Regions from separate parts of the Pseudomonas sp. R2-7-07 genome, predicted to be linked through region 1. Evidence: riboswitches for the same ligand, from Rfam matches in the RefSeq annotation. Region 1 holds a riboswitch; each other region holds the start of a gene.

What was found. A riboswitch is a leader RNA that binds a small molecule or an ion and turns the genes downstream of it on or off. The one in region 1 is predicted to bind cobalamin.
Positions count from the first base shown of each region.
Region 2: linked by a shared signal. The riboswitch ahead of C4J86_RS14645 (CbtB domain-containing protein) and the one ahead of cobO (cob(I)yrinic acid a,c-diamide adenosyltransferase) in region 1 are both predicted to bind cobalamin.
Region 3: linked by a shared signal. The riboswitch ahead of C4J86_RS17240 (ABC transporter substrate-binding protein) and the one ahead of cobO (cob(I)yrinic acid a,c-diamide adenosyltransferase) in region 1 are both predicted to bind cobalamin.

Region 1 covers NZ_CP027759.1:4,047,472-4,057,208, reverse strand. Annotated here, with positions in the region: gene C4J86_RS18565 (C40 family peptidase) at 1-75, shown strand, start outside; gene C4J86_RS18560 (sorbosone dehydrogenase family protein) at 209-1,522, opposite strand; cobalamin riboswitch at 1,622-1,880, shown strand; gene cobO (cob(I)yrinic acid a,c-diamide adenosyltransferase) at 1,958-2,569, shown strand; gene C4J86_RS18550 (cobyrinate a,c-diamide synthase) at 2,566-3,948, shown strand; gene bluB (5,6-dimethylbenzimidazole synthase) at 3,945-4,595, shown strand; gene cbiB (adenosylcobinamide-phosphate synthase CbiB) at 4,592-5,500, shown strand; gene cobD (threonine-phosphate decarboxylase CobD) at 5,493-6,482, shown strand; gene C4J86_RS18530 (cobyric acid synthase) at 6,479-7,930, shown strand; gene cobU (bifunctional adenosylcobinamide kinase/adenosylcobinamide-phosphate guanylyltransferase) at 7,959-8,480, shown strand; gene cobT (nicotinate-nucleotide--dimethylbenzimidazole phosphoribosyltransferase) at 8,477-9,532, shown strand; gene cobC (alpha-ribazole phosphatase family protein) at 9,529-9,737, shown strand, end outside.
Region 2 covers NZ_CP027759.1:3,220,472-3,230,208, reverse strand. Annotated here, with positions in the region: gene C4J86_RS14680 (nitrite/sulfite reductase) at 1-217, opposite strand, end outside; gene C4J86_RS14675 (DUF2970 domain-containing protein) at 606-821, opposite strand; gene metH (methionine synthase) at 1,003-4,713, opposite strand; gene nfuA (Fe-S biogenesis protein NfuA) at 5,062-5,646, shown strand; gene cobM (precorrin-4 C(11)-methyltransferase) at 5,788-6,537, opposite strand; gene C4J86_RS14655 (cobalamin biosynthesis protein) at 6,608-7,000, opposite strand; gene C4J86_RS14650 (CbtA family protein) at 6,997-7,701, opposite strand; gene C4J86_RS14645 (CbtB domain-containing protein) at 7,713-7,901, opposite strand; cobalamin riboswitch at 7,998-8,199, opposite strand; gene C4J86_RS14640 (M10 family metallopeptidase C-terminal domain-containing protein) at 8,384-9,737, shown strand, end outside.
Region 3 covers NZ_CP027759.1:3,763,114-3,772,850, reverse strand. Annotated here, with positions in the region: gene C4J86_RS17255 (ATP-binding protein) at 1-2,803, shown strand, start outside; gene C4J86_RS17250 (ABC transporter ATP-binding protein) at 2,795-3,559, opposite strand; gene C4J86_RS17245 (iron ABC transporter permease) at 3,556-4,560, opposite strand; gene C4J86_RS17240 (ABC transporter substrate-binding protein) at 4,557-5,567, opposite strand; cobalamin riboswitch at 5,682-5,876, opposite strand; gene C4J86_RS17235 (DNA/RNA non-specific endonuclease) at 5,914-6,840, opposite strand; gene C4J86_RS17230 (M4 family metallopeptidase) at 6,976-8,037, shown strand; gene C4J86_RS17225 (protealysin inhibitor emfourin) at 8,066-8,368, shown strand; gene C4J86_RS17220 (aldehyde dehydrogenase family protein) at 8,644-9,737, opposite strand, start outside.

The DNA.
Region 1 (9,737 bases):
TCGAAGGCGTATTGGCAGAATGCTTACCTGAGTGCCAAGCGCGTGTTGCCAGCAAACTTGGCGCGCAATCCCTGAGTCGAACACCGAACCAAATGTGGGAGGGGGCTTGCTCCCGATAGCAGTGGGTCAGGCGCAGATACTGTGACTGATACTCCGCTATCGGGGGCAAGCCCCCTCCCACATTGTTTTGTGGTGTGCTTGAGAGGGTCTACTTGACCGTAGACACCCGCCACACCCTATTCCCCACATCATCGGCCACCAGCAAATCCCCTTGCTGATCGATCACCACGCCCACCGGCCGGCCCATGGCGTTCTCATCTTTATCGAGGAACCCGGTCAGCACGTCCACCGGCTTGCCTTTCGGCTGCCCGCCCTCGAACGGCACGAAGATCACCTTATAGCCACTGTGCGGCTTGCGGTTCCAGGAACCATGCTGGCCGATGAACGCACCGTTGCTGAACTGCGCCGGGAGTGTGTTGCCCTGGGCGAATGTCAGCCCCAGCGAAGCGGTATGCGGGCCGACCGCATAGTCTGGCGCAATGGCTTTGGCGACCAGCTGCGGGTTCTGCGGGGTGACGCGCACATCCACATGCTGCCCGTAATAGCTGAACGGCCAGCCATAGAACGCGCCGTCCTTGACCGAGGTGATGTAATCCGGCACCAGGTCGCTGCCGATTTCATCGCGCTCGTTCACCGCCGTCCACAATTTGCCGCTCTGCGGCTCCCACGCCATGCCGTTGGGGTTGCGCAGGCCGGAGGCGAAAATACGATGCTGGCCCGTGGCGCGGTCCACTTCCCAGATCGCCGCCCGGCCTTCTTCGGCTTCCAGGCCATTCTCGCCGACGTTGCTGTTGGAGCCGACGCTGACATACAGCTTGCTGCCGTCCTGGCTGGCGATCACGTTTTTGGTCCAGTGATGGTTGAGGCTGCCACCCGGCAAATCGACGACTTTGGTGCCGGCCGCCTTGATCGCGGTCTCCCCAGGTTGATAGGGGAAACGCAGCAACTTATCCGAGTCCGCCACGTACAGGTCATTGCCGACCAGAGCCATGCCGAAGGGCGAGTTGAGGTTTTCCAGGAACACCGTGCGGGTTTCGGCGACGCCGTCGTGATCGGCGTCGCGCAGCAGGGTGATGCGGTTCGGGCTCGGCACGCCTGCGCCCGCGCGGCCCATGACTTTCTCCATGACCCAGCCGCGCACGCCTTTGGCGTCATCGGGCTTGGGCGGTGCATTGGTCTCGGCCACCAGGATGTCGCCGTTGGGCAGCACGTAGAGCCAGCGCGGATGCTCCAGGCCCTCGGCGAATGCAGCCACCTGGGTGCCAGCAGCGGCCGTTGGCTTGGCGCCGCCTGGCCAACCGACAGCCGGCGCGATGTTCACGGTGGGGATCAGCGTCTTGTTCGGTTCCGGCAACCTGGGCGAGGGCCCGGTGCCGTCGGCTACCTGCAGGGTAGAGCTTTCTCCGCAGGCGGCGAGGGTGCCGGCGAGCATGATCAGTAGGGCGAGTCTGGTTTTGTGCATGGTGTTCTCCTGAATACCTGTAAGGGTAGAGAAGCACATCACCTTGATGGTTCAAGTACAGGGCCAGCTTTAATTGACGCTCCACCCCCAACCCACTAACCTTCGCGGCTTGTTCCAGGTGCTCTGTGGCGCATGCGTCGACAGAGTGAAACAGGGAAGCCGGTGAGTGAGCGCACTTGTACACAGTGCCGCCGCAATTCCGGCGCTGCCCCCGCAACGGTAAATGAGTCAAGACGGCGCTATTGGCCACTGTATCGCAGGCGATATGGGAAGGCGCGCCGTTGGCATGTCCTGTCTTTTACAAAAGGCAGGGCGCCACTCATGAGCCCGGAGACCGGCCTGAAACATCCAACAGCATCACGGTGGGCGATGCTTGGCTGTCTGTTGTCTTTTTTCCTGCCCGCCGTTTTTGTCCAGCCCCAACGGAGAGCTGCCATGACCGATACCCCCGACCGCGACGAACGCCACCTGGCGCGCATGCTGCGCAAAAAAGCCGTGATCGATGAACGCATCGCCAACTCGCCCAATGAATGCGGTTTGCTGCTGGTGCTGACCGGCAACGGCAAGGGCAAAAGCAGTTCGGCCTTCGGCATGTTGGCCCGCGCCATGGGGCATGGCATGCAGTGCGGCGTGGTGCAGTTCATCAAGGGGCGCAACAGTACCGGCGAAGAGTTGTTTTTCCGCCGCTTCCCCGAGCAGGTCCGCTTTCACGTGATGGGCGAAGGCTTCACCTGGGAAACCCAGGATCGTCAGCGCGATATCGCCGCCGCCGAAGCGGCCTGGGCGGTGTCCCGGGCGATGCTCAATGACCCTTCCATCGGCCTGGTCGTGCTCGACGAACTGAACATCGCCCTCAAGCACGGCTACCTTGACCTCGACCAGGTGCTCAGCGACCTGCAGGCGCGCCCGCCGATGCAGCACGTGGTGGTCACCGGCCGTGGCGCCAAGCCTGAGCTGATCGAAATGGGCGATACCGTCACCGAAATGGGCATGCTCAAGCACGCGTTCCAGGCCGGTATCAAGGCACAGAAAGGCGTCGAACTTTGAATCAGCCCCGTCATTGCCCGGCCGTCTTGATCGCCGCACCGGCGTCCGGCCAGGGCAAAACCACCGTCACCGCCGCGTTGGCGCGTTTGCACCGCAACCTGGGGCGCAAGGTACGCGTATTCAAATGCGGGCCGGACTTCCTTGACCCGATGATTCACGAGCGCGCGAGCGGCGCGCCGGTGTATCAATTGGATATGTGGATGGTGGGCGAGCAGGAAAGTCGTCGTTTGTTGTGGGAAGCGGCCGGGGAGGCCGACCTGATCCTGATCGAAGGCGTGATGGGCCTGTTCGACGGTACCCCGTCCAGCGCCGACCTGGCGCGGCATTTCGGCGTGCCGGTGCTGGCAGTGATCGACGGCACGGCCATGGCGCAGACCTTTGGCGCCCTCGCGTTGGGCCTGGCGCGCTACCAGCCCGACCTGCCATTCGCCGGCGTGCTCGCCAACCGCGTCGGCACGCTGCGCCATGCGCAGTTGCTGGAAGGCAGCCTCACCGAAGGGTTGCGCTGGTACGGCGCGCTGTCGCGTGAAACCGGTATCGAATTGCCCAGCCGTCACCTGGGCCTGGTGCAAGCCAGCGAACTCAATGACCTCGACCTGCGTCTGGACGCCGCCGCCCAGGCGTTGGGCAGCAGTTGCGAAGTCGCCGTGCCGCCACCGGTGACATTTGCCGCGCCGCAGGTGATCACCGCCGAGCCGTTGCTCGCCGGGGTACGCATTGCGGTGGCCCGTGACGAAGCCTTCGCGTTTACCTACGGTGCCAGCCTCGACTTGTTGCGCGCGATGGGCGCCGAGTTGCGTTTCTTTTCGCCGATCCATGACGGCGCATTGCCTGAAGCCGACAGCCTCTATCTACCCGGCGGTTACCCGGAGCTGCATCACCGGGCCCTGTCGCAAAACACGCCGATGCTCGCCGCCATCCGCGCTCATCATGCAGCCGGCAAGCCCTTGCTCGCCGAATGCGGCGGCATGCTGTATCTGCTGGACTCGCTCACCGATGTCGACGGCAACCGCGCCGAACTGCTCGGCCTGTTGCAGGGCGACGCAGTGATGCAAAAGAAATTGGCGGCGCTGGCGCTGCAAAGCGTCGAACTGCCCGAAGGCACCTTGCGCGGGCACACCTATCATCATTCCCTGACCAGCACCGAATTGGAGCCGATCGCCCGTGGCCTGAGCCCCAATGGTGGGCGTGGGGCTGAGGCGGTGTATCGGCAGGGGCGGATGACAGCGTCCTATGTACACTTTTACTTTCCGTCGAACCCGGAGGCGGTGGCCGCACTTTTTGTGCCAGGCCCTGACACCGCTATCGGGAGCAAGCCCCCTCCCACAGGGGAGTGCATTCCACAGGTGGGAGGGGGCTTGCCCCCGATGACGCCATGAGCGACAACGCCTTCCCCGAGGCCGACCGCCAAGCCGTCTACCGCGCCATCGCCGAACGTCGCGACATGCGTCACTTCAGCGGTGGCAGCGTCGCGCCTGAGTTATTGCAGCGCCTGCTCCAGGCTGCTCACCAGGCACCCAGCGTCGGCCTGATGCAACCGTGGCGCTTTATCCGTATCAGCGACCGTCAATTAAGAGGGCGCATTCAGCAACTGGTCGAAGAAGAGCGCCTGCGCACCGCCGAGGCGTTGGGCGAGCGCTCCGATGACTTCATGAAGCTCAAGGTCGAAGGCATCCACGACTGCGCCGAAGTGCTGGTGGCAGCGCTGATGGACGATCGCGAGCGGCACATCTTCGGCCGTCGCACCTTGCCGGAAATGGACATGGCGTCGTTGTCCTGCGCCATCCAGAACCTGTGGCTGGCGGCCCGCGTCGAGGGGTTGGGCATGGGCTGGGTGTCGCTGTTCGAACCCCAGGCCCTGGCCGACCTGCTGGGTTTGCCGGCGGGCGCAAAACCCCTGGCGGTGCTGTGCCTGGGGCCGGTTGCCGAGTTCTATCCGGCACCGATGTTGCAGCTTGAAGGCTGGGCCGAGCCGCGGCCATTGGGTGACATGCTGTACGAAAACCTGTGGGGAGCGAGTCAATGAGTGTGGCCTTGCTGTGTGTGGCCGCAGTGGCGCTGGATGCGCTGCTGGGTGAGCCCAGGCGCTGGCATCCGCTGGTGGCGTTCGGCAATTTTGCCGGGCGCATCGAACAGCGTTTCAATTCAGGCGGTCGTGGCTGGCGCAGCCATGGGGTGACCGCGTGGTTTATCGCGGTGGTGCCGCTGACCCTGCTGGCCACCGCATTGTCCTGGGCGCCGTACATCGGTTGGGTGCTGGAAATCCTGGCGTTGTACTGCGCCCTGGGCATGCGCAGCCTGGGGGAGCACGTGATTCCGGTCGCCCAGGCCCTGCGCAGTAATGACTTGGAAGCAGCGCGCCAACGCGTGAGTTATCTGGTCAGCCGCCAGACCAGCGAGTTGGATCGCACCGAAGTCGCTCGCGCGGCCACCGAGTCGGTGCTGGAAAACGGCAGCGACGCCGTGTTCGCCGCGCTGTTCTGGTTCGTAGTCGCCGGCGTGCCGGGCGTGGTGCTCTATCGCCTGAGCAACACCCTCGATGCCATGTGGGGCTATCGCAACGAACGCTTCGAACGTTTTGGCTGGGCGGCGGCGAAGATCGACGATGGGCTCAACTATATTCCTGCACGCCTGGTAGCCTTGACCTACGCGTTGCTGGGCAAGACTCGCCTGGCGCTCAAATGCTGGCGCACCCAGGGGCCGACCTGGGACAGCCCCAACGCCGGTCCGGTGATGGCCGCTGGCGCCGGTGCGCTGGGCGTCGAACTGGGTGGCGCGGCGATTTATCACGGCGAGGTGCACCAGCGCCCGCCATTGGGCGAAGGCCCGCCGGCCGACGCTGACGCCATCGACCGAGGCTGGCAGCTGGTGCAGCGCGGCGTATGGTTGTGGCTGCTGGTCCTGTGCGCGGGGGCGCAATTTTATGCTTGAACACGGTGGTCGGCTGCGTAAGGCGGCAATTGAATACGGCATCGCGGAGGCGGATTGGCTCGATTTGTCCAGTGGCCTGGCGCCCTGGCCGTGGCCGATCCCCGAGATTCCCTTGCGCGCCTGGGCACGGCTACCGGAAGCCGATGACGGCCTGGAAAAAGCCGCCAGCGACTACTACGGCGCGGCTCACGTGCTGCCGGTGCCGGGCTCCCAGGCCGCGATCCAATTGCTGCCGCGCCTGCGCCGTTCCGGCAAGGTCGGCGTACTGTCGCCGTGCTACGCCGAACACGCCGAAGCCTGGCGTCGTGCCGGTTATGTGGTGCGCGAAGTGCAGGAGCAGGAAGTCGATTTCTTTCTCGACGGCCTCGACGTGCTGGTGGTGGTCAACCCGAATAACCCCACCGGCTTGAGCCTGGCCCCGGAGCGCCTGCTCGACTGGCATACGCGGCTGGCCCAGCGCGGCGGCTGGCTGGTGGTGGACGAAGCCTTCATGGACGTGACGCCGCACTTGAGCCTGGCCAGCCACACCCAGCAGGTCGGCTTGATCGTGTTGCGCTCATTCGGCAAGTTCTTCGGCCTGGCCGGCGTGCGCCTGGGCTTTGTGCTGGCCGAGCGCCGGTTGCTCAAATTGCTCGCCGAACAGGTCGGGCCCTGGGCGGTCAGCGGGCCGACACGGGTACTCGGCCAGGCATGCCTGCGCGACAGCGCCGGGCACGCCCGCCAGCGCACGCGTTGCATCGAGGCCGGCCAGCGCCTGTCCGAGCTGCTTGAGCGTCAGGGTTTTCAACCCCAGGGTGGCTGCGCCTTGTTCCAGTGGTTGATCACCCCGCACGCCGAACGCTTGCACGAATTCATGGCCCAGCGCGGCATTCTGCTGCGCCTGTTCGTTCACGACAGCAGCGTGCGTTTCGGCCTGCCCGACACCGAGGCCGATTGGCAGCGTCTCGAGACGGCACTGGCCGCCTACAAGGAAGCGACATGACTACGTTGATGGTGCAGGGCACCACCTCCGACGCCGGCAAAAGCACGCTGGTGACCGCACTGTGTCGCTGGCTGGTGCGCCAGGGGGTTGCAGTGGCGCCGTTCAAGCCACAGAACATGGCGCTCAACAGTGCGGTGACTGCTGAAGGCGGCGAGATCGGCCGCGCCCAGGCGGTCCAGGCGCAGGCCGCCAACCTGGCGCCCCACACCGACATGAACCCGGTGCTGCTCAAGCCCAACAGCGACACCGGTTCCCAAGTGATTATCCATGGCCGCGCCGTGACCAGCATGAACGCGGTTGCCTACCACGACTACAAAGCCGTCGCGATGCAGGCGGTGCTGGCCTCTCACACACGGTTGAGCCAGGCCTATCCGGTGGTGATGGTCGAAGGCGCGGGCTCGCCGGCCGAGATCAACCTGCGCGCCAATGACATCGCCAATATGGGCTTCGCCGAAGCCGTGGATTGCCCGGTGCTGTTGATCGCCGATATCAATCGCGGTGGGGTGTTCGCCCATCTGGTCGGCACGCTGGAATTGTTGTCCCCCAGCGAACAGGCGCGGGTCCGGGGTTTTATCATCAACCGGTTTCGCGGAGATATCGCGCTGCTGCAACCGGGGCTGGATTGGTTGGAGGCGCGTACCGGTAAGCCGGTGGTGGGCGTATTGCCCTACGTGATGGACCTGCACCTCGAGGCCGAAGATGGCATCGACCAGCGCCAGCCCGACAAGGCCGCCCAGGTGCTCAACGTGGTGGTGCCCGTGCTGCCGCGCATCAGCAACCACACGGATTTCGATCCGCTGCGCCTGCATCCCCAGGTGAACCTGCAATTCGTCGGGCCGGGTCAGCCGATCCCGGCTGCCGACCTGATCATCCTGCCGGGGTCGAAAAGTGTGCGCAGTGATTTGGCGTACTTGCGTGCCCATGGCTGGGATACCGCCGTGGCGCGGCATTTGCGCTATGGCGGCAAGGTGCTGGGGATTTGTGGTGGCCTGCAGATGCTCGGCGAGCAGGTGCATGACCCGCTCGGCCTGGAAGGGCCCGTCGGCTCCAGCGATGGCCTGGGGCTGCTGGCGTTCAGCACGACGCTTGAGCAAGAGAAGCAGTTGCGCAATGTGCGCGGGCGTTTGTTGCTGGAGGATGCGCAGGTAAGCGGGTATGAGATCCATGCGGGGGTGACGTCCGGCCCGGCGCTGGCGAATGCCGCCGTGCGGCTCGACGACGGGCGCAGTGATGGCGCGCAGAGTGCCGACGGGCAGATCCTCGGCACTTATCTGCACGGCCTGTTCGAGACACCGGCGGCGTGCAGCGCACTGCTGCGCTGGGCGGGGTTGCAGGACGTGCAGGACGTCGACTATCACGCCCTGCGTGAGCGGGATATCGAGCGCTTGGCGGATTTGGTGGAAAACCATCTGGACACTGAATTGTTGCGTCGATTGTGCGGAATCTGACGTCGGCTGACTGGAAAAGGATTGGCTCATGCATCAATTGATTCTCGGCGGCGCCCGTTCGGGCAAAAGCCGTCTGGCTGAAAAACTCGCCGGCGGCAGCGGTTTACCGGTGATGTATATCGCCACCAGCCAGCCGCTGGACGCTGAGATGAACCAGCGCGTTGCCCTGCACCGTGCGCGTCGCCCCGACCATTGGGGCCTGATCGAAGAGCCCATCGAGCTGGCGCGGGTGTTGCGCGACAACGCCGCTGCCGAGCGTTGCCTGCTGGTGGACTGCCTGACCCTGTGGCTGACCAATCTGCTGATGTTGGAAGACCCTGAGCGCCTTGCTTCGGAGCGCGACCAGTTGCTCGATACCCTGGCTGCACTGCCGGGGCAGATCATTTTTGTCAGCAACGAGACCGGACTGGGTGTCGTGCCGCTGGGTGAATTGACTCGCCGTTATGTGGATGAAGCCGGTTGGCTGCATCAAGCCTTGGCCGAGCGATGTCAGCGCGTAGTGCTGACGGTTGCCGGCCTGCCCCTGACTTTGAAAGGTACTGCGTTATGACGGATTTCTGGTGGCTCAACCCCTGCAAGGCCATCGACGCCGCTGCGCAAGCACAGGCGTTGGCGCGTCAGCAGCAGTTGACCAAGCCCGCCGGTTCGCTCGGCCAGCTGGAAGCGCTGGCGGTGCAGTTGGCCGGGTTGCAGGGCCGGGTCAAACCGTCGGTGGAGCAGCTGTGGATCGCGATTTTTGCCGGCGACCATGGCGTGGTTGCCGAGGGCGTGTCGGCGTTTCCCCAGGCTGTGACCGGGCAGATGCTGCACAATTTTGTCAGCGGTGGCGCGGCCATCAGCGTATTGGCTCGCCAGCTGGATGCGCAGTTGGAAGTGGTCGACCTCGGCACGGTCACGCCCTCCCTGGATCTACCCGGCGTGCGCCACCTGAATATCGGCGCGGGCACGGCCAACTTTGTCCACGGCCCGGCGATGACCCAGGTGCAGGGGCGCCAGGCCTTGCAGGCCGGCCGAGACAGCGCACGCCGCGCTTTGGAGCACGGCGCAGAGCTGTTTATCGGCGGTGAAATGGGCATTGGCAACACCACCGCCGCCAGCGCGTTGGCGTGTGCGCTGCTCGATTGCCCGGTGAGTGACCTGACCGGTCCGGGCACGGGGCTGAATGCCCAAGGCGTCAGCCACAAGGTGGCAGTCATCGAGCGCGCCCTGACGTTGCACGCGGCCCAGCGTGGCGACGCGTTGCAGACGCTGTTCAACCTGGGGGGCTTTGAAATTGCCGCGCTGGTTGGTGCCTACCTGGCCTGCGCCCAGGCAGGCATCGTGGTGCTGGTGGACGGGTTTATCTGCAGCGTCGCCGCGCTGGTGGCCACGCGCTTGAATCCGGCCTGCCGCGACTGGCTGGTGTTCGGCCATCGTGGCGCCGAGCCGGGCCATCGTCAGGTGCTGCACAGTCTTGACGCACAGCCGCTGCTGGACCTGGGCCTGCGCCTGGGCGAAGGCAGCGGTGCGGCGCTGGCGGTGCCGCTCCTGCGCCTGGCCTGTGCGTTGCACGGCCAGATGGCGACGTTCGCCGAAGCCGCCGTGGCGGATCGCCCTGCATGACCTTGCACCTGGACCTGCTGCGCCACGGTGAAACCGAGCTGGGCGGCGGCCTGCGCGGCAGCCTGGATGATGCCTTGACGGCCAGGGGCTGGGAGCAGATGCGCGCGGCTGTGCTGGGGCAGGGGCCTTGGGACCGGCTGATCAGTTCGCCGTTGCAACGCTGTGCGCGCTTTGCTGAGGAATTGGGCGGGCGTCTCAACCTTCC
Region 2 (9,737 bases), 830 kb from region 1:
TGGCCATCATGCGCGTCTGCCGCGAGGTCAGCTGGCCATAGGGCACAGCCACCCGCAGCATCGGCGCAAAGCGCTGAACATAAAGGCCATTTTGCAGGCGCAGAGGGCGGAACTCTTCTTCGCTCAGTTCACCTGCTAAGTAGCGTCGGGTCTGATCACGGAACTGCTTGACGCGGTCCTCGATGATGCGCTGATCGTATTCGTCGTATACGTACATATAGGTCCTGTTCTCGGCAAATCTGCGCGCACGGCCGCGCACTCCCAACGGAGCCGGCGCACGATACCAGTTTGCGTTTATGCGCAAAAGTGATGTTTGAGTATATGCAAATAACCAAAATGACTAATGGGAAGGGTTATTGCGATATCCACATTTGTCATAGGGGCAAGTCTGGTCTTTACTGGTGTCGAGTCTTAGGGCAATCACCTATAAAACCGACAAGAGGCGATGCGATGAGCAATTCGACAAAAATACGTAAACCCGACAGCACCGTGGATGCCTGGGCGATTCTGTTCCTGATCATCCTTGTAGTGGGCACCGCTGTGTTCTGGGTCAGCCACCAGTAAGTCATCCCTTCAGCTTGCAGTCCTTGCCGCCTCGGCCGGCTTCATACCCCGGCCAGGTGCAGCACCAGCTTGACAATGCCAAACAGCGTCAGCGCAAACACTGCCGTGAATACAATACCCATTATCACGAAGTGGCTCGGCTTGCCGTGAGTGAAGTCGCGGGCGCGGTTCTTGCCGCTTTGCACGCCAAAGGCGGCGGCCAAGACGCTGTGGAGCATCTGCCAGAACGTGGGCGGTTTGTGCTGTGGGTCGTCCATGGATTCCTCGCAATGAGGTGCGACTGAGTGAGGTACGACAAAGCATAGCCGAGCCCCCGCGCCATGGCGGCCCATATAGCTAACCACCACCCATACGATTACCGGTGCTTACCCGTTTGGGTTGTAGACCGCAACGCCCGTGCAGGGGCTCGGCAAGCCCCTGCACGGGCGCAAGAGCCTATCAGTTGTCGTAGCCCAGGTTCGGCGCCAGCCAGCGCTCGGTCACGCTCAGGTCCTGGCCCTTGCGCGCGGTGTAGCTCAGCACCTGGTCCTTGTCGACCTTACCCACGGCAAAGTACTGCGCCTGCGGGTGGGCGAAGTACCAGCCGCTGACGGCTGCCGCTGGGAACATCGCATAGTGCTCCGTAAGGAACACACCGCTGCGGCCGGCCTGCATTTCCCGGGCCTCGGGGTCGAGCAGTTGGAACAACTGGGCTTTCTCGGTGTGGTCCGGGCACGCCGGGTAACCTGGGGCAGGGCGGATGCCGCTGTATTGCTCCTTGATCAGCGCATCGTTGTCCAGCTGTTCGTCCTTGGCGTAGCCCCAGTGTTCTTTACGCACTTGCTGGTGCAACCACTCGGCGCAGGCTTCGGCCAGGCGGTCGGCGAGGGCCTTGACCATGATCGAGTTGTAGTCGTCGCCGGCGTCCTGATAGGCCTTGGCGACCTCTTCGGCGCCGATGCCGGCGGTGGTGATGAAGCCACCGATGTAGTCGGTCACGCCGCTGTCCTTGGGCGCGACAAAGTCGGCCAGGGAGAAATTCGGCTTGCCGTCGGTCTTGATGATCTGCTGGCGCAGGTGGTGCAGCCGGGCGATCGGCTGGCCGTCTTCGCCATAGACTTCCAGGTCATCGTCCTGCACCTGGTTGGTCGGCCAGAAGCCGAACACCGCACGGGCGCTGATGAGTTTTTCGTCGATCAACTTCCTGAGCATTTCCCGGGCGTCGGCATACAGCGCGGTGGCCGCTTCACCCACCACTTCATCGGTGAGGATGCGTGGGAATTTGCCGGCCAGGTCCCAGGAAATGAAGAACGGCGTCCAGTCGATGTACTCGGCCAGCACGTTGAGGTCGATATTCTCCAGCACCCTGGTGCCGGTAAAGGTCGGCTTGACCGGGGCGTACGTGCTCCAGTCGAACTGCGGCTTCTTGGCAATCGCCGCCGGGTAGCTCAGGCGTTCGGTGCGGGCGCTGCGGTTGGCGGTGCGCTCGCGTACGTCGATGTATTCCAGGCGGGTTTTCTCGACGAAACCGGCTTTCAATTCCTTGGACAGCAACTGCGTGGCCACGCCCACGGCACGCGAGGCGTCGGTCACGTAGATCACCGCGTCATTGCTGTACTTGGGCTCGATCTTCACCGCCGTGTGCGCCTTGGAGGTGGTTGCGCCACCGATCATCAGCGGCAGGTGGAAATCCTGGCGCTGCATCTCGCGGGCCACGTGCACCATCTCGTCCAGGGACGGGGTGATCAAGCCGGACAGGCCGATGATGTCGCACTTCTGTTCCTTGGCCACCTGCAGGATCTTTTCCGCCGGGACCATCACGCCCAGGTCGACGATGTCATAGCCGTTGCACCCCAGCACCACGCCGACGATGTTCTTGCCGATGTCGTGCACGTCGCCCTTGACCGTGGCCATCAGGATCTTGCCCTTGGCCTCCGGCTTGTCGCCCTTTTCCAACTCGATAAAGGGAATCAGATGGGCCACGGCCTGCTTCATCACACGGGCGGACTTGACCACCTGGGGCAGGAACATTTTGCCGGCGCCGAACAGGTCACCGACGATGTTCATCCCGGACATCAGCGGGCCTTCGATCACCTCGATCGGGCGCGCGAACGACATTCGCGATTCTTCAGTGTCCTCGACGATATGGGTAGTAATGCCCTTGACCAGCGCGTGTTCCAGGCGCTTGTTCACCGGCCAGCCACGCCACTCTTCGGTCTCGGCTTCCTTGACGCTGCCGTCGCCCTTGTACTTGTCGGCGATGGCGAGCAGGGCGTCGGTGCCGTCCGGGGTGCGGTTGAGCACCACGTCTTCCACCGCATCGCGCAGCTCGGCTGGGATCTGGTCGTAGATCTCCAGCTGGCCGGCGTTGACGATACCCATGGTCAGCCCGTTGCGGATCGCATACAGCAGGAACACCGAGTGGATCGCCTCGCGCACCGGGTTGTTGCCACGAAACGAAAACGACACGTTGGAAACGCCACCGGAGGTCAGCGCGTAGGGCAACTCGTCGCGGATGTAGGCGCAGGCATTGATGAAGTCGACGGCGTAGTTGTTGTGCTCTTCGATGCCGGTGGCGACCGCGAAGATGTTCGGGTCGAAGATGATGTCTTCCGGCGGGAAGCCCACTTCATTGACCAGGATGTCATAGGAGCGTTTGCAGATTTCCTTCTTGCGCGCTTCGGTGTCGGCCTGGCCGGCTTCGTCGAACGCCATCACCACCACGGCTGCGCCATAGCGCTTGCACAGCTTGGCGTGGTGAATGAACTGCTCCACGCCTTCCTTCATGCTGATGGAGTTGACGATGCCCTTGCCCTGGATGCACTTGAGGCCGGCTTCGATCACTTCCCACTTGGAGGAGTCGATCATGATCGGCACGCGGGAGATGTCCGGTTCGCCGGCGATCAGATTGAGGAAGGTCACCATGGCCTTCTTCGAATCGAGCATGCCCTCGTCCATGTTGATGTCGATCACCTGGGCGCCGGCTTCCACCTGCTGCAGGGCGACTTCCAGGGCTTCGGTGTAGTTGTCTTCACGGATCAGCCGGGCGAACTTGGCGGAACCGGTGATGTTGGTGCGCTCGCCGACGTTGACGAACAACGAGCTGCGATCGATGGTGAACGGCTCCAGGCCGGACAGGCGGCAGGCCTTGGGAATGTCCGGGATCGAGCGCGGCGCATAACCGGCCACGGCCTTGGCGATGGCTTCGATATGCCCCGGCGTGGTACCGCAGCAGCCACCGACGATATTGAGGAAGCCGCTCTGGGCGAAGTCTTCGATGACCTTGGCCGTTTCCGAGGGCAGTTCGTCGTACTCGCCGAACTCGTTGGGCAGGCCGGCGTTAGGGTGCGCGGAAACGTGGGTATTGGCCTTGTTCGACAACTCTTCCAGGTACGGGCGCAGTTCGCTGGCGCCGAGCGCGCAGTTCAAGCCGACCGAAATCGGCTTGGCGTGGGCTACGGAGTTCCAGAACGCTTCGGTGGTCTGGCCGGACAACGTGCGCCCGGAGGCATCGGTGATGGTGCCGGAAATCATGATCGGCAGCTCTACGCCCAGTTCCTCGAACACGCCTTGCACCGCGAAGATCGCGGCTTTGGCGTTAAGGGTGTCGAAGATCGTTTCGATCAGGATCAGGTCGGCGCCGCCTTCGATCAGGCCGTTGGTGGCCTCGGTGTAGTTTTCCACCAATTGATCGAAGGTCACGTTGCGGTAGCCGGGGTTGTTCACGTCCGGCGACAGCGAGCAGGTGCGGCTGGTGGGGCCGAGAACGCCGGCGACGAAGCGCGGCTTGGCCGGGTTCTCGAGGGTCTTGGCGTCGGCCACTTTACGGGCCAGGCGCGCGCCTTCCACGTTTAACTCGTAAGCCAGCTCTTCCATGCCGTAGTCGGCCATGGAAATGCGCGTGGCGTTGAAGGTGTTGGTTTCAAGGATGTCGGCACCGGCATCCAGGTAGGCCTTTTCAATTCCACCAATCACGTCAGGGCGGGTGAGCACCAGCAAGTCATTATTGCCCTTGACGTCGCTTGGCCAGTCGGCGAAGCGTTTGCCACGGTAGTCCTGCTCCTCAAGCTTATAGCTCTGGATCATCGTGCCCATGCCACCGTCAAGGATCAGGATGCGTTCCTTGAGGGCGTGGTGAAGGGCTTGCAGACGAGCGCTACGATCGGACATGGGACTACTCTAAGTCAGGCATTACGAAGGGTATCGATCATACCAAACCTGTGCGAATTTTAAGCGTGTCGGGATTAACATGAATGTCACTCATGTTGGCGAAGGCGCTGGCCGTTGGGATCGCCGCCACTTAATAGAGCGCATACATTGAACCCGGACCGGGTACCTATACGCTTGGTGTAATCGTCAGCGCCGTCCTGGTGCTGGAGAAGGAAAGGAAACCTATCGCTCGCTCAAGCGTTGGCTAGGCGTGGAGGATCGGGTAATTATTTCCCGACAAAAATACTAGGACTTTGTACCTCTGTAATGATTTGGCGTAAACTGCCGGCAAGCCTGTGAGGAGTTTCCATGACTGCCATAACCATTACCGACGCCGCCCACGATTACCTGGCTGACCTGCTGTCCAAGCAGAACACCCCAGGCATCGGCATCCGCGTCTTTATCACCCAGCCCGGCACCCAGTACGCCGAGACGTGCATTGCCTACTGCAAGCCTGGGGAAGAGAAACCTGAAGACACCGCTCTGGGGCTGAAAAGCTTCACCGCGTATATCGACAACTTCAGCGAAGCCTTCCTCGACGACGCCGTAGTCGACTACGCCACCGACCGTATGGGCGGCCAGTTGACCATCAAGGCGCCGAACGCCAAGGTGCCGAACGTCAACGCCGACAGCCCGGTCAACGAGCGCATCAACTATTACCTGCAGACCGAGATCAACCCGGGGCTGGCCAGCCACGGCGGTCAGGTCAGCTTGATCGATGTGGTTGAGGACGGCATCGCCGTATTGAAATTCGGCGGCGGCTGCCAGGGCTGTGGCCAAGCGGATGTGACCCTGCGCGAAGGCATCGAGCGCACCCTGCTGGAGCGTATTCCAGAGCTCAAGGGCGTACGCGACGTGACTGACCACACGCAGAAAGAAAACGCCTACTACTGAGTAAGGTGTTCACTGCGAGCATAAAAACGGCGCCCCGTGAGCGCCGTTTTTTTATTGTTTTTTTTCAAGTAGTTGCGCGACATTGATGACGCAGAACATTAACTGTGGGAGCAAGCCCCCCTCCCACAGTTCTGGCGGTGTTTATCCGGGGCGATAGAGATGGGCATGGCCGGCACGGTAAAGCGATGACTCGCTGAAGCTGTCATTGGTTAGCACGCGGCCCACCAGGATCAGCGCGGTACGCCGGAAACCTTTTGCCTCAACCTTGGCCACAATATCCTCAAGCGTGCCAACTGCCCAATCTTGATCTGGCCACGTCGCCCGATGCACCACGGCAATCGGGCAGTCCGCGCCGTAATGCGGCAACAGTTCCGCGACGATCTTTTCCAGGTGGTTGACCCCCAGGTGAATCGCCATGGTCGTGCCGTGTCGCGCCATGCTGTCGAAGTCTTCGCCCGCCGGCATGTTGGTTTTATCGGCGTAGCGCGTCAGGATTACGCTTTGGGCGATGTCCGGCAGGGTCAGCTCGGCCTCAAGCAGCGCTGCACACGCCGCTACTGCGGTGACGCCAGGAATGATCTGGAACGGTATGCCCAGCTCGCGCAAGTAACGAATCTGCTCGCCAATCGCGCCGTACAGGCTCGGATCGCCGGAGTGCACGCGTGCCACATCCTGGCCATTGGCATGGGCGACCTTGATCAAATCAATGATCTGCTCCAAGTGCAGTTCAGCGCTGTTGACCACGTGTTCAGCGTTATGACCTTCCAGCACCGCCGTTGGCACCAGCGAGCCCGCGTAAATGATCACCGGGCAACTGCGAATCAGTCGCTGGCCTTTGACGGTAATCAGTTCCGGATCGCCGGGGCCGGCGCCGATGAAGTAGACGGTCATGGGGGATTCCTGTGGAAAAACGGGCGAGCATGAAGACTGCTCATGATCGGAAGGGACGATTATCGAGGTTTTAACCGGCGCAGGCCAATGCAAAGGTGGCCTGGGCGGTTTTTTTGCGAGTGATCAGCAGGCGTGCGGGGGCGTTGGCAAGATGTTCGGCGAGGGCCAGGGCAGCGCTTTCGGCGACCCCATGGCAGCCGGTATGCGTAAAGGCAACGGCCGATTTATGGCTCAGCCGATCTTCATAGACGGCCAGTTGTTCAGCGCTGAAACACTGCAACGGCAAGCCCAGCAATCGAGACAGGGCGAGCAGCCCCGGTTCCTCGCGCTTGAGGTCGATACTTGCCAGTGCGGTAATGCTGTGGCGTTCAATCCCGCCCTCGGCGAGGGCGGTGTCAAAGAGGCTCAGCAGGGTGGGAAGATCACAACCGCGCTGGCAGCCCAGGCCGACCACCAGGGTCATGCCGAGTATTGATCGTCGCGGTTGCGGCGGAACAGCCAGGCGCTGATCAGGCCCAGTGCCAGCCAGAACGCCACGTTGGTCAGCTGCGACGCGATCTTGAACTGGGCCTCCAGGGCTTCTGGCGCGAGCATCGAATGCACCTCCGGTTGCGGCGCACCCACCACATGCGGCACGGCCAGGATCGCCACGCCCAGCACTTTGAGCAGCCAGTTGCGGCCGAATACGATCAGCGCAATACCGGCGGCGGTAGAGGCGGCAGTACCGATCCACCAGATCTGGCGTTGGGCCAGGTCAGCGGCAGCGGTGCCCGGCAGCTCTGGCGGCAGGCCCAGGGTCGGCGCCAGCACGAAGGTCGCGTAACCGGCCAGACCCCACAGCAGGCCTTGGGCCGTGCGGGTCGGTGCGCGTAGCGTGTAGAGGCCGGCCAGCATCAGGGCGAACCCGACGGCAACTACCAGATTGCCACCGGTGGTGGACAGCACGCGCTGCCAGCCGTCTTCCGGTTGCCAGGCTTCGGCATCGTGGGTGTGGGCGGCGGCGCCTGCGGCATGTTCATGCGCTGGTTCGGTGGCTGCCGGGGCGTTTTCAAAGGTTTCCGCCTGCAGAATCAGCGGGGCGACCCAGAAGCTTTGCAGCAGGGTCAGCAGCAGGGCGGCCAGCAGGCCTGTGAAACCTGCGGTTTGGGCAATACGCTTGATCATGTCGGCAGGTCTCAGTGGCACGGGAACGCGGCGCTGTGGCGGGTATCGTGAGCAGCGTTGTGCACGGCTTCGATGTGTGAGAAACCCGCGAAATACACCAGGCACGCGCCGAGGATCGACGCCCCGATAGCGGCGGTCAGGCGTTGGCCCAGGGTGGCGGAGTTGCTGGCGGTGTGCGAGGTGCTGCTGATGATCGACATGGCGCGTCCCTTCTGGGTGTCAGGGTGAAACGAGCGCATGAAAACCCCGCGAGCCGGGCACGCAGGGTTCTGAACAGCGCCCGCCCACCGCGGGTTTGTTATCTGAATTTTTCGGGCCGGTCTCCGGGCTTGCGAGGGGCGCTTGGCCTATCAAGCATCTCCTTCCCATGCACAGCACAGTGGATTTGACGCTTCGCTCGCTTACCGTTGCGGGGGCAGCACCGGACTTGCCATAGCTCTATGGCGCACCGGTTTCCCGTTTCACCCTGTGAAGGGCACCCGAAACAAGTTGCATAGGAAAACACGGGCGAGACCTGGGCGTCAATTGAGGTGGGGGCGGGCGCTGGATGGGGAGGGCGTGAGCAGCTGATGAGTAATATCTTTAATTGGTTTGTGTGGGTGTCGCGCTTTATTTTGAATGTTTCTTGTTGGAAGCTGGGCGCCTTGAATGTTGATGTGTCATTTATGAGGCTTAGTTCACGATGAGTGTATCTCGCGCCAAGTTTAATCCGGGTAATGTTTGCGCACATACGGATCAACCGCACAAGTTGCCCGAGTCCCAGCAAGCATTCTCAAGCGTTAACGCCCCTGCGCATGGAGATCGCTCCCAGCGCACCGATGATCCGTATTCCCGCGCAAGCTTCAATAAACCTGTGTGGTCGTTGAGCGATATGGCGCACCAGATCGATCGTAAGGGGCGTAGATTGAATGACAGTAATGGCGACCACACAGTGCAACTCTCTTATACGTTTAATGAAGTTGCAAAAAATGAAAGTAAGTTTAATGAAACACAAAAAAATCAGGCCCGACGCTCAATGCAGTCCTGGGCGGATGTTGCGAAGGTTACTTTTAAAGAAGATGCCATTGAATCCGAAGGCCGGTTACGGTTTGTCAACGACAAGGCGCCCACAGTCGCCGACGCTTTGTTCTCACATTATCAGGGCCGGGTGCGTGTGAACCCCGGCTATGCGGATAACCGTGCACCGCAGGTCAACGGCTTCGGGCGCCAAACGCTCACGCACGAGATCGGCCACATCCTGGGCGCCGCACATACAGGCGATTATGACGCTACTCGTGGCCCCGCCACCTACCACGCGCAGGCCGCCTATGCACAAGACAGTCGGGCCTACTCAGTCATGAGCTATTTTGACGTGAGCCATACTCATCAGGATTTCAAGGGGCAACACGCCTCCTCGCCATTGATGGCCGACATCGCCTGGGCTCAGAGGGTGTTTGGTGCCAACCATCAGACGCGCAATACAGATACTACCTACGGGTTCAACTCCAATACCCAGCGAGACGATCTGTCCTTGAATTCGTCTCGCGACGGTGCTGTGTTTTGCGTCTGGGACGGCGGCGGCAACGATACGTTGGACTTCTCTGGATATCATCAGGACCAGGTGATCAACCTGCGCGCCCAGTCTTTTTCCGATGTAGGAGGAATGAAGGGCAATGTCTCCATCGCCAAGGGCGTTACCCTGGAAAACGCCATCGGTGGTTCAGGTAAAGACGTGCTGATCGGAAATGACGCTGACAACCGCCTCACCGGCGGCGCCGGCGCGGACCACATGCGAGGAGGCGCGGGCAGCGATACGTTCATCTACCAGTATGCCAGTGATTCGACGTTATACGCCCCGGACCAGTTGATGGACTTTGTCAGTGGGCAGGACAGCATCGATATTTCCCCGCTGTTGCGCAGGCATGGCCTTGGCTCGCTGATTTTTGTCAGCCAGTTCACTGGGCGGGCAGGCGAGGTGGGCGTGGGTTACGATCCGCAGACGGACGAGTCATGGGTTGTACTCGACCTGACCGGCAACGGCGAAATTGATTTCTATC
Region 3 (9,737 bases), 280 kb from region 1:
CATCAGCCATGAATTTCGCACGCCCCTGACCTTGATGCTCGGGCCGCTGGAAGAGTCGCTGGCCCTGGGCGATACGCTGCCCGAGGATGAGCGTGAGCGGGTCAGGCTGGCTTATCGCAACGGCCAGCGCCTGCTCAAGCTGGTCAACTCGCTGCTGGAGTTTTCCCGCATCGAGGCCGGCCGCGCCCAGGCGACCTATGCGCCAGTGGACTTGCCGGCACTTACCGCTGACCTGGCCTCCAACTTCCGATCGGCCTGCGAGCGCGCCGGCCTGGCGTTGATCATCGACACCACACCCTTGCCCGAGGCGGCTTACGTCGACCGCGACATGTGGGAAAAGGTGGTGCTGAACCTGATCTCCAACGCCTTCAAATTCACCCTGGCCGGGCACATCCGCGTCAGCGTTGCGCCCACCGCCGATGGCAGCGCTGCCCAGGTGTGCGTGAGTGACACCGGCACCGGCATCGCGCCCCATGAGCTGCCGCGTTTGTTCGAGCGCTTCCACCAGATCGAAAACCCTGCGGGGCGCTCGTTTGAAGGCTCGGGTATCGGTCTGGCGCTGGTGGATGAACTGGTCAGGCTGCAAGGCGGCACGCTGGAAGTGACCAGTGAGCCAGGGGTAGGCACGACGTTCAGCATCCGGCTGCCGCTGGGCAATCGGCATGTCCCCAAGCCGCTGCACACCGAGGCATTGCAGTACGGTTCGACCACCAATGTGAGTGCCTACGTGGAGGAGGCGCTTGGCTGGTTGCCGGATGCGTCAGCGCTGGTTGACGTGGCCCAGACACACCCTGAGCCCGAGGCCGAGTCTTTCCAGGGCCACGTGTTGCTGGCGGACGATAACGCCGATATGCGCGCTTACGTCGCGCGCCTGCTGTACGCCGCCGGCCTGGACGTAGAAACCGTGACCGATGGGCAGGCCGCGTTGCAGGCGGCCCGCGAAAACCCGCCGCAACTGATCCTTACCGACGTGATGATGCCGGTCCTCGATGGCTTTGGCCTGTTGCGCGCCGTGCGTGAGGACCCGCGCTTGCAGGCGACGCCGGTGATTCTGCTGTCGGCCCGTGCGGGTGAAGAAGCCCGCGCCGAGGGCCTGGCCGCCGGCGCCGATGACTACCTGATCAAACCGTTTTCGGCGCGCGAGTTGGTCTCCCGTGTCACCTCCCATCTGGAGCGCGCCCGCAACCGCCGCGTGGCGACATTGCGCGAAAGCGAAGCGCGGCTGCGCCTGGCGATCGACGCCGGGCAGATCGGCGAGTGGGAATTGGATATCGGCACCGACAGTTCGGTGCGTGCCGAGCGGCATGACCAGATTTTCGGTTACCACGAGCGGGTGGCGCACTGGGGCATGCGGACCTTCCTGGAACATGTGCTGCCCGCAGACCGCCAAGCGGTCGAGGCGGCGTTCACGCGCGCGGTGGCCCAGGGCAGCAGTTGGGATTTCCAGTGCCGCATCCGCCGCGTCGATGACCAGCAGGTGCGCTGGATCCTGGTGCGCAGCATGCCGCAACTCGATGCCCACGGGCGCACCCTGAAAATGTTCGGTTTGGTGCAGGACATCACCGACCAGAAACGGGTCGAGCTGGGCATGCAGGCGCTCAATGAAACCCTCGAACAGCGCATCACCGAGGCCATGGAAGAGCGCAGCAAGGCCGAAGAACAACTGCGCCAGGCGCAAAAACTCGAAGCCCTGGGCCAACTCACCGGCGGCGTGGCCCACGACTTCAATAACCTGCTGACGGTGATTCGCTCTTCGCTCGACCTGCTGGAGCGTCCGGAACTGCCCGAAGCGCGGCGCAGCCGTTACCTGGCGGCGATTTCCGACACGGTCAACCGAGCGGCGCGCCTCACCGGGCAGTTACTCGCGTTCGCCCGTCGCCAGGCCTTGAAGCCGCAGGCGTTCGACGTCAGCCACAGCGTGACCTCGCTGGTGGAAATGATCGAATCGCTGTGTGGTGCCCATATCCGCGTCATCACTGAGCTTGCGCCCTACGATTGTTTCGTCTATGCCGACTCCAGCCAGTTCGATTCGGCGCTGGTCAACGTGGTGGTCAATGCCCGTGATGCGATGAAGGGCGTGGGTACCCTGACCGTCGCGGTAGCCTCCGTCGACACTCTCCCGGCCCTGCGCGGCCAGCCTGCGGTGCCGGGGGCGTTTGTGGCGATCGCGGTGAGCGACACCGGCAGCGGCATACGCCCTGAGCATCTGGAGCGCATATTCGAGCCGTTTTTCACCACCAAGAACGTCGGGCAGGGCACCGGGCTTGGCCTTAGCCAGGTGTTCGGCTTTGCCAAACAGTCGGGCGGCGAAGTGCGGGTCAGCACCGAATTCGGTCGAGGTTCGACGTTCACGTTGTACCTGCCCAAAGTCATTGCGCGACCGCGGGAACCCGAGGTGGAGCTTGAGGCGGCGCCGATGACCGAAGGCCGTGGCACCCACGTGCTGGTGGTGGAAGACAACGTCGAAGTGGGCACCTTTGCCACCCAGGCCCTGGAGGAACTGGGCTTTCAGGCGACGTGGGCGATGAATGCCGAGCAGGCCCTCAAATTGTTGTCCGATGAGGCCGACGCGTTCGACGTGGTGTTTTCCGATGTGATGATGCCCGGCATGAACGGGCTTGAGCTGGCCAAGGAAATCCAACGGCTGTGGCCCGCCTTGCCCATCGTGCTTACCAGTGGCTACAGCCATGTGCTGGCGCAACAAGGCACCCACGGTTTCGACCTGCTGCACAAGCCGTATTCCATTCATCAACTGTTGCTGATCCTGCGCAGGGCCTGTTCGACACCAGCGGGCTCAGGCTGAGCGCAAGCGTAGAATCTGCGCGCCGTCGAACGGGTCGGTCAGGTAATGCGCCTGCACACCGAAGGTGGCCTGCAGCCGTTGGGGAGTCAGTACCTCCAGCGGTTTACCCAGCGCCACCAGCCGCCCATGGTCGAGCACGGCCAGGCGATCACAGGTCAGCGCCTGGTTGAGGTCGTGCAGGGCAATCAAGGTGGTGACGGGAAGCGCCTGCACGCCTTTGAGAATCGTCAGTTGGTGCTGGATGTCCAAGTGGTTGGTCGGCTCGTCCAGCAGCAGAATCTGCGGGCGCTGCGCCAGTGCGCGGGCGATATGCACGCGTTGGCGTTCGCCGCCGGAGAGGCTGCGCCAGGCGCGATGGCTCAGGTGTGTGGCGTCGACGTCGTGCAAGGCCTGGCGCACGATGGCGGCATCCTCGCTCGACCAGGGGCTCAGTGCCGACAGCCATGGCGTGCGGCCCAGGGCGACCGCATCGAACACGCGGATGGCATCGTCGGTATCGGCCTGTTGTTCCACCACGGCCACGTGCTGCGCGATGGCGCGGCGCGACAAGTCGCCTAAACGCTTGTCGCCCAGGCGCACCTCACCGCTGGCCGGCGTACGCAACCCCGCGAGCAACTTGAGCAAGGTCGATTTGCCCGACCCGTTCGGCCCGACGATACCCAGGGTTTCACCCGCCGCAACTTCAAGGTGGATGTCGCACAGCAACTCGGCCTCGCGCACCTTGAAGCCGAGCCCACTGCAGCTCAACACACTCATCGCGCATTCCTCCGACCGATCAGGATCAGCGCAAACACCGGCGCGCCGACCAGTGCGGTGACCACCCCCACCGGAATCACCTGGCCTTTGATCAGGGTGCGCGACAGCACATCGGCGGCGATCAGGAACAACGCGCCGCCCAGGGCGCTGGCGGGCAGCAGGCGCGAGTGCCCGGTGCCCAGCATCAAGCGCATGGCATGGGGGATCACCAGCCCGACAAAACCGATGGAGCCGACAATCGACACCATCACCGCCGTCACCACCGCCGCGCAGCCCACCAGCGCGAATTGCACGCGCCGCACCGGGATGCCGAGGGCGGCCGCCGAATCTGTGCCGAAGGTAAACGCATCCAGGGCGCGACGGTGCCACAGGCACACCAGCAGCCCCACGACCGCCACCGGCACCGCCAGCCACACCGACGGCCAACGCACGCCGCTGAGGTTGCCGAGCAGCCAGAACATAATGCCCCGCGCCTGTTCGGAGCTGGCGGATTTGGTGATCAGGAACGCGGTGAGCGCATTGAACAGCTGGGAGCCTGCGATACCGGCGAGGATGATCTGCCCGGTGCCATTGGACGAGCCGCTGGCCCGCGCCAGCAGAATCACCAGGGCGAATGCGGCCATGGCGCCGACGAATGCGCCGGCCGGCAGCGAAATCAAACCGCCGCCCACCCCGATCAACGCGATCAGCACCGCACCGGTCGAGGCGCCGGCGCTGATGCCCAACAGATACGGATCGGCCAGCGGGTTGCGCAGCAACGATTGCAGGATCACCCCGCACGTTGCCAGGCCCGCACCGCAGGCGCCGGCCACCAGGGCACGGGTCAGGCGGTAGTTCCACACCACGCCTTCATCGATGGGGTCGAGTGCGTAGCCGGCCGCCCAGAGTTTGTTGGCGAGCACCTGGAGCACCACCTGCGGCGAGATGGCGGTTTCGCCGATGGCCACGCCGGCGAGCAGGGCGATCAGCAGCAGCGTGAGGGCGAGCAGGGTCCGTATCATTGCGCCAGGTCGTAGCCGTCGATGGCCGCAGCCAGTTGGTCAAGGCCGTCGAATGTGCGCAGGCTGGCCTGCAGCGCCAGGGCGTCGAGGATGATGATGCGGTTGTGTTTCACCGCGTCCATGTTGCGGGTCACGGGGTCGCTGCGCAGGAAGGCCAGCTTCTTTTCATGGTCGTCTGCGGGATAGCGGCGCCGGTCCATGCGTGCGATCACCAGGAAGGTGGGGTTGGCCTTGGCGAGGGTTTCCCAGCCGACGGCGGGCCATTCTTCATCGGACTGCACCACGTTGCGCAGGCCGAGGGTGTGCAGCATGAATTCGGGTACACCTTTATGGCCGGCCACGTAGGGGTCGCTGGCCATTTCGGCGCTGGAGAACCACACCAGCGCGCTGGCTTGCTTCAAGCCTTTGCGCTGCACAGTGGCAATGGACGTGGCCAGGCGCGCCTTGAGTTCATCGGTCAGTTGCTGGCCGCGCGCCTGCACGTCGAAGATCTCGGCCAATTGGCTGAGGCTCTTGTAGATCGTCTCGATGCGAAACGGCTGCAGCCGCGTGCCGTCGGCGCCCACCCGGTTGTCTTTGTCTTCGCAGTCGGAGGGCAGCAAGTAGGTCGGGATGTTCAGTTCCTGAAACTGCTCGCGGGTGCCCACCACGCCTTGGGGCCCGACCACCCATTCCAGCTCGGCGGCCACCAGTTGCGGGCGCTTGGCGATCACTGCTTCGAAGCTCGGTTCGTTATTGGCCAGGCGCTCGATGTGGTCGTTCTGTGCCTTGTACTGCGCCAATACATCGTTGAACCACAGCGAAGTGCCGACCACTTTGTCGCCCACGCCCAACGCATACAGCATCTCGGTGGCGGCCTGGCCGATGGTCACGCTACGCGCGGGCGCCTGCTGGAACGTGACGGGGCTGCCGCAGTTTTCCAGGGTCAGCGGGTAGTGGGTAGGCGCGGCGTGGGCCAGGGCGCAGCAACCCAGGCCGATGATCAGGGCCGTAACGCGTGGCAGCATGGGGCAATCTCCGTTTGAACCGTCGGTGAAGCAGGGCAGGTACGGTACGGAAATACACCCACGAACGCTGCCGGCCGGGCAGGGCAAGGATGGCCTTCCCGGACACCCCGCCGGTTAGTGAGTCACTGGGCCGGCAGGTCTCCTGACTGATGCGTCATCGCCCGGCTCCGGCCTTCCCGGACAACGTCCAGTGGCAGTGGGGAGCAGGCTCGGCACCTACAGTTGCGGGGGCAGTTTCGATTGACGTCGCGGGCGGCGTTTCGAATTCCCTATTAGTCCCGTGGGGGAACCGGCGGCGCTATGGTAGTTGATTCGGCCCACGAGAGGGAGGTGGAAGTGACGCCGGTTACAGGCGAATGTCCCCAGGCCCCCGGATCAGCGCTTCGATCCGCGTTCCCGTGGCGCGCTCTTCGTTGCTGAAGCCGTCGTAGTCGGCCAGGTTGCCGAAGCGGATGCCGGTCAATTGCTCGATCTGGATCACACTGCGCTGGTAGGTTCTGAGCGGGCCGAACACCAGGTCCAGTTGGCCCAGCTCGCGGCTCTGGTCGATCATATAGGCGCTGGCGGAAGGCTTGCCGTCGTCGCCGAGGTAGGCCACGACTTTCCAGAACGCCTTGGGGATTTTCACGCCCCGGTACAGGCGGTCGTCGTCGGCGAATACCGGGCCGGTAAATACGCTGGCACGGGCTTTCCAGCGCTGGGTGTTGTCGAGAATGTAGTCCTCCAGTTCCAGCCAGGTCTTCTGGTTGAAGCCGCTCATCTGCGGCGAGCAGTTGGTGAAATGGAAGGTGTCGCCGTTGGCGGTGTTCGCGTCGGCGCCCCAGTTGGGGTCTTGGCGCCGCACCAGGTGGCCACGGTCAAGGCCGTTGCCGGCGTAGAGGTCTTCGCCCACTTGGGCGTCGATGGGCAGGCGGCCGTCGTAGGCCCAGGTGTCGTTGCTGCGCACGATATCGACGTGCTTGGCGCCGTCGATGTTGACACCGACATACAGCGCCAGCCGTCGGGAACGCGACATGCTGATGGAAAAGTGCATGTAGTCCAGGCGGGGCTGGGCGTCGCTTGCCTGGGTCGGGTCCAGCGTGGGCCAGGGCACCGCGAAGCTGCCGAGAAAATCCTCGGCGTAGCCGCGCCGGTCTTGCAAGTCCTTGGCTGCGCTGACGCGTGGCGCGGCGGCCCTGGCTTCCAGCAGGGAGGGTGTGGGCGTGACCAAGGGGCGAAGGTCGGCAAGCCTTGGGCGGTAGGCCAGGTCGATTTTGACGTTACGTGCGGGCATGGAAGGCTTCCTGATGAGGATCGGATAAACACGACTGCAACATGATTTCATGACAATTTGGCCCAGGCGGCAGACTCCGGTCTATCCTGAAGTCGTTAACCGGACGTTCACCACACGCCAAAAAGGAGCCAGCTTATGTGTGTTCGCCAATCGCGCAACCCGATTTTCTGCCTGATCCCGCCGTACATGCTCGACCAGATTGCACGCCACGGCGATAAAGCCCAACGCGAGGTGGCGCTGCGTACGCGCGCCAAGGACAGCACGTTCCGCTCGTTGCGCATGGTCGCCGTACCCGCCAGAGGCCCCGCCCGCATGGCGCTGGTGGCGGGTGCCGAGAAACAGCGCTCGATCTACAGCGCCGACAACACCGACAGCCTGCCGGGCAAGCTGATCCGCAGCGAAGGGCAACCCGCCAGCGGTGATGCGGCGGTGGACGAGGCCTATGACGGCCTGGGCGCGACCTTCGACTTTTTCGACCAGGTCTTCGACCGCAATTCCATCGACGATGCCGGCATGGCGCTGGATGCCACGGTGCACTTCGGCCAGGACTACAACAATGCGTTCTGGAACTCGACCCAGATGGTCTTTGGCGATGGCGACCAGCAGCTGTTCAACCGCTTCACCGTGGCACTCGATGTGATCGGCCATGAGTTGGCCCACGGGGTCACCGAGGATGAAGCCAAACTGATGTACTTCAACCAGTCCGGTGCGTTGAACGAGTCGCTGTCCGACGTGTTCGGCTCATTGATCAAGCAGTACGCGCTGCAGCAGAAGGCCGAAGACGCCGACTGGCTGATCGGCAAGGGGCTGTTCACCAAAAAAATCAAAGGCACTGCCCTGCGCTCGATGAAGGCGCCCGGCACCGCGTTTGATGACAAGTTGCTGGGCAAGGACCCGCAGCCGGGGCACATGGATGATTTTGTGCACACCTACGACGACAACGGCGGCGTGCATATCAATTCCGGCATCCCCAACCATGCGTTCTATCAGGTTGCCACCCGCATCGGCGGCTTCGCCTGGGAACGCGCCGGGCGCATCTGGTACGACGCTTTGCGCGATGCGCGGTTGCGGCCGAACTCAGGGTTTCTGCGTTTTGCACGTATCACTTACGATGTCGCCGGGCGTCTCTACGGCGCGAGCAAGGATGAGCAGAAGGCCGTCAAGGAAGGTTGGAAAGCAGTGGGCATTAACGTCTGACAATCCGCCAGGGCGGAGAGGAACAGCCATGCGCATCTCGATCAAGGAAAACGGCGGCCCGGCGTTTTTTCCGGGCCTGGCCCAGCCGCGCAGTGTCGAGCTGGACAAGTTACCCGAGCAGGACCAGCGGGAGTTGCGGCAACTGATCGAGAAATCGGAGTTTTTCCAGTTGCCGCAAAGCACCCAACCCTCCTCCGACAACCCGGGGCAGGTGCATTACACGCTCACCGTAAGTGAAGGTGAGCGTGAACACACGGTGTGCGTATTGGCGCCGGTGAAGTCGCAGGCGCTGGACGGGTTGGTGCAGTGCGTGCGACGGCATATTCGCTGATTGCTTAAAGTCTGATACGGCCCTTCAGGGCTGCCTGGATCCAATGTGGGAGGGGGCTTGCCCTAATGCCAGTCAGTTAAGAAGTAGCAGGAGCGAGAACTAACTTGTGGCGAGGGAGCTTGCTCCCGCTGGGGCGCGAAGCGGCCCCAAACAATGGGACTGCTGCGCAGTCCAGCGGGAGCAAGCTCCCTCGCCACAGGTTCGGTGTCGCCTTAACTGACTGGCATTAGGGCTTGCCCCCTCCCACATTTGATGTGTGTTGAAGCCAGGGCTGTTTATTTACGGTCGAACCACACCGTCTGCGCATTACAGAATTCGCGCACGCCAAAGTGCGACAGTTCGCGCCCGAACCCGCTTTTCTTCACGCCACCAAAGGCCACCCGAGGGTCGGAGACGCTGAACGCGTTGACGAAGATCCCACCGGTTTCCAGTTGGTTGGCGATGTCCCGTGCCTTCGCCGAGTCGCGGGTGAAGATACTCGCGGTCAGGCCGAATTCGCTGTCGTTGGCCAGTGCCACTGCATGGTCGGCGTCGCGTGCGGTGATGATCGACGCGACGGGGCCGAACAGTTCCTGTTTGAACGAGGTCATCTGGTCGGTGACGTCAGCCAGTACGGTGGGCTCGTAATAGTTGCCGGCGCCGGCCACTTTGTTGCCGCCGAGCAACAGGGTCGCGCCTTCTTTCACGGTGGCCTGGACCTGGCCGTGCAGTTCATCGCGCAGATCGAAGCGCGCCATGGGGCCGATGTAGGTGGCAGCCGAGGTCGGGTCGCCCATCACCAGGTTGCGGCTGGCTTCGAGGAACTTGGCGGTAAAGGCGTCGACCACGCCGTCTTCGATGATCAGGCGCTTGGCGGCGGCGCAGACTTGGCCGCTGTTCTGGAATCGGCCGATCAGCGCGGCCTGTACGGCTGCGTCGAGGTCGGCGTCGTTGAGCACGATAAACGGGTCGGAGCCGCCCAGTTCCAGCACGCATTTCTTCAATGCCGCACCGGCCTGGGAGCCGATGGCGATACCGGCGCGCACGCTGCCGGTGAGGGTCACGGCGGCAATGCGTGGGTCGGCGATGGCGCTGGAGACACCCTCGGTCGTGACGTTGATGACCTCGAACAGGCCTTCAGCGAAGCCGGCCTTTTGGAACGCCTGCTGGATCAGGTAGGCGCTGCCCATCACGTTCGGCGCATGCTTGAGCACGTAGGTGTTGCCGGCCAGCATGGTCGGGATGGCGCCGCGCAGCACTTGCCACACCGGGAAGTTCCACGGCATCACGGCAAGGATCGGGCCCAGCGGGCGGTATTCGATGTGGGCGGTGCCGTTGTCGACCAGGGTTGGCTCCGGTGCGAGCATGGCGGGGCCGTGCTGCGCATACC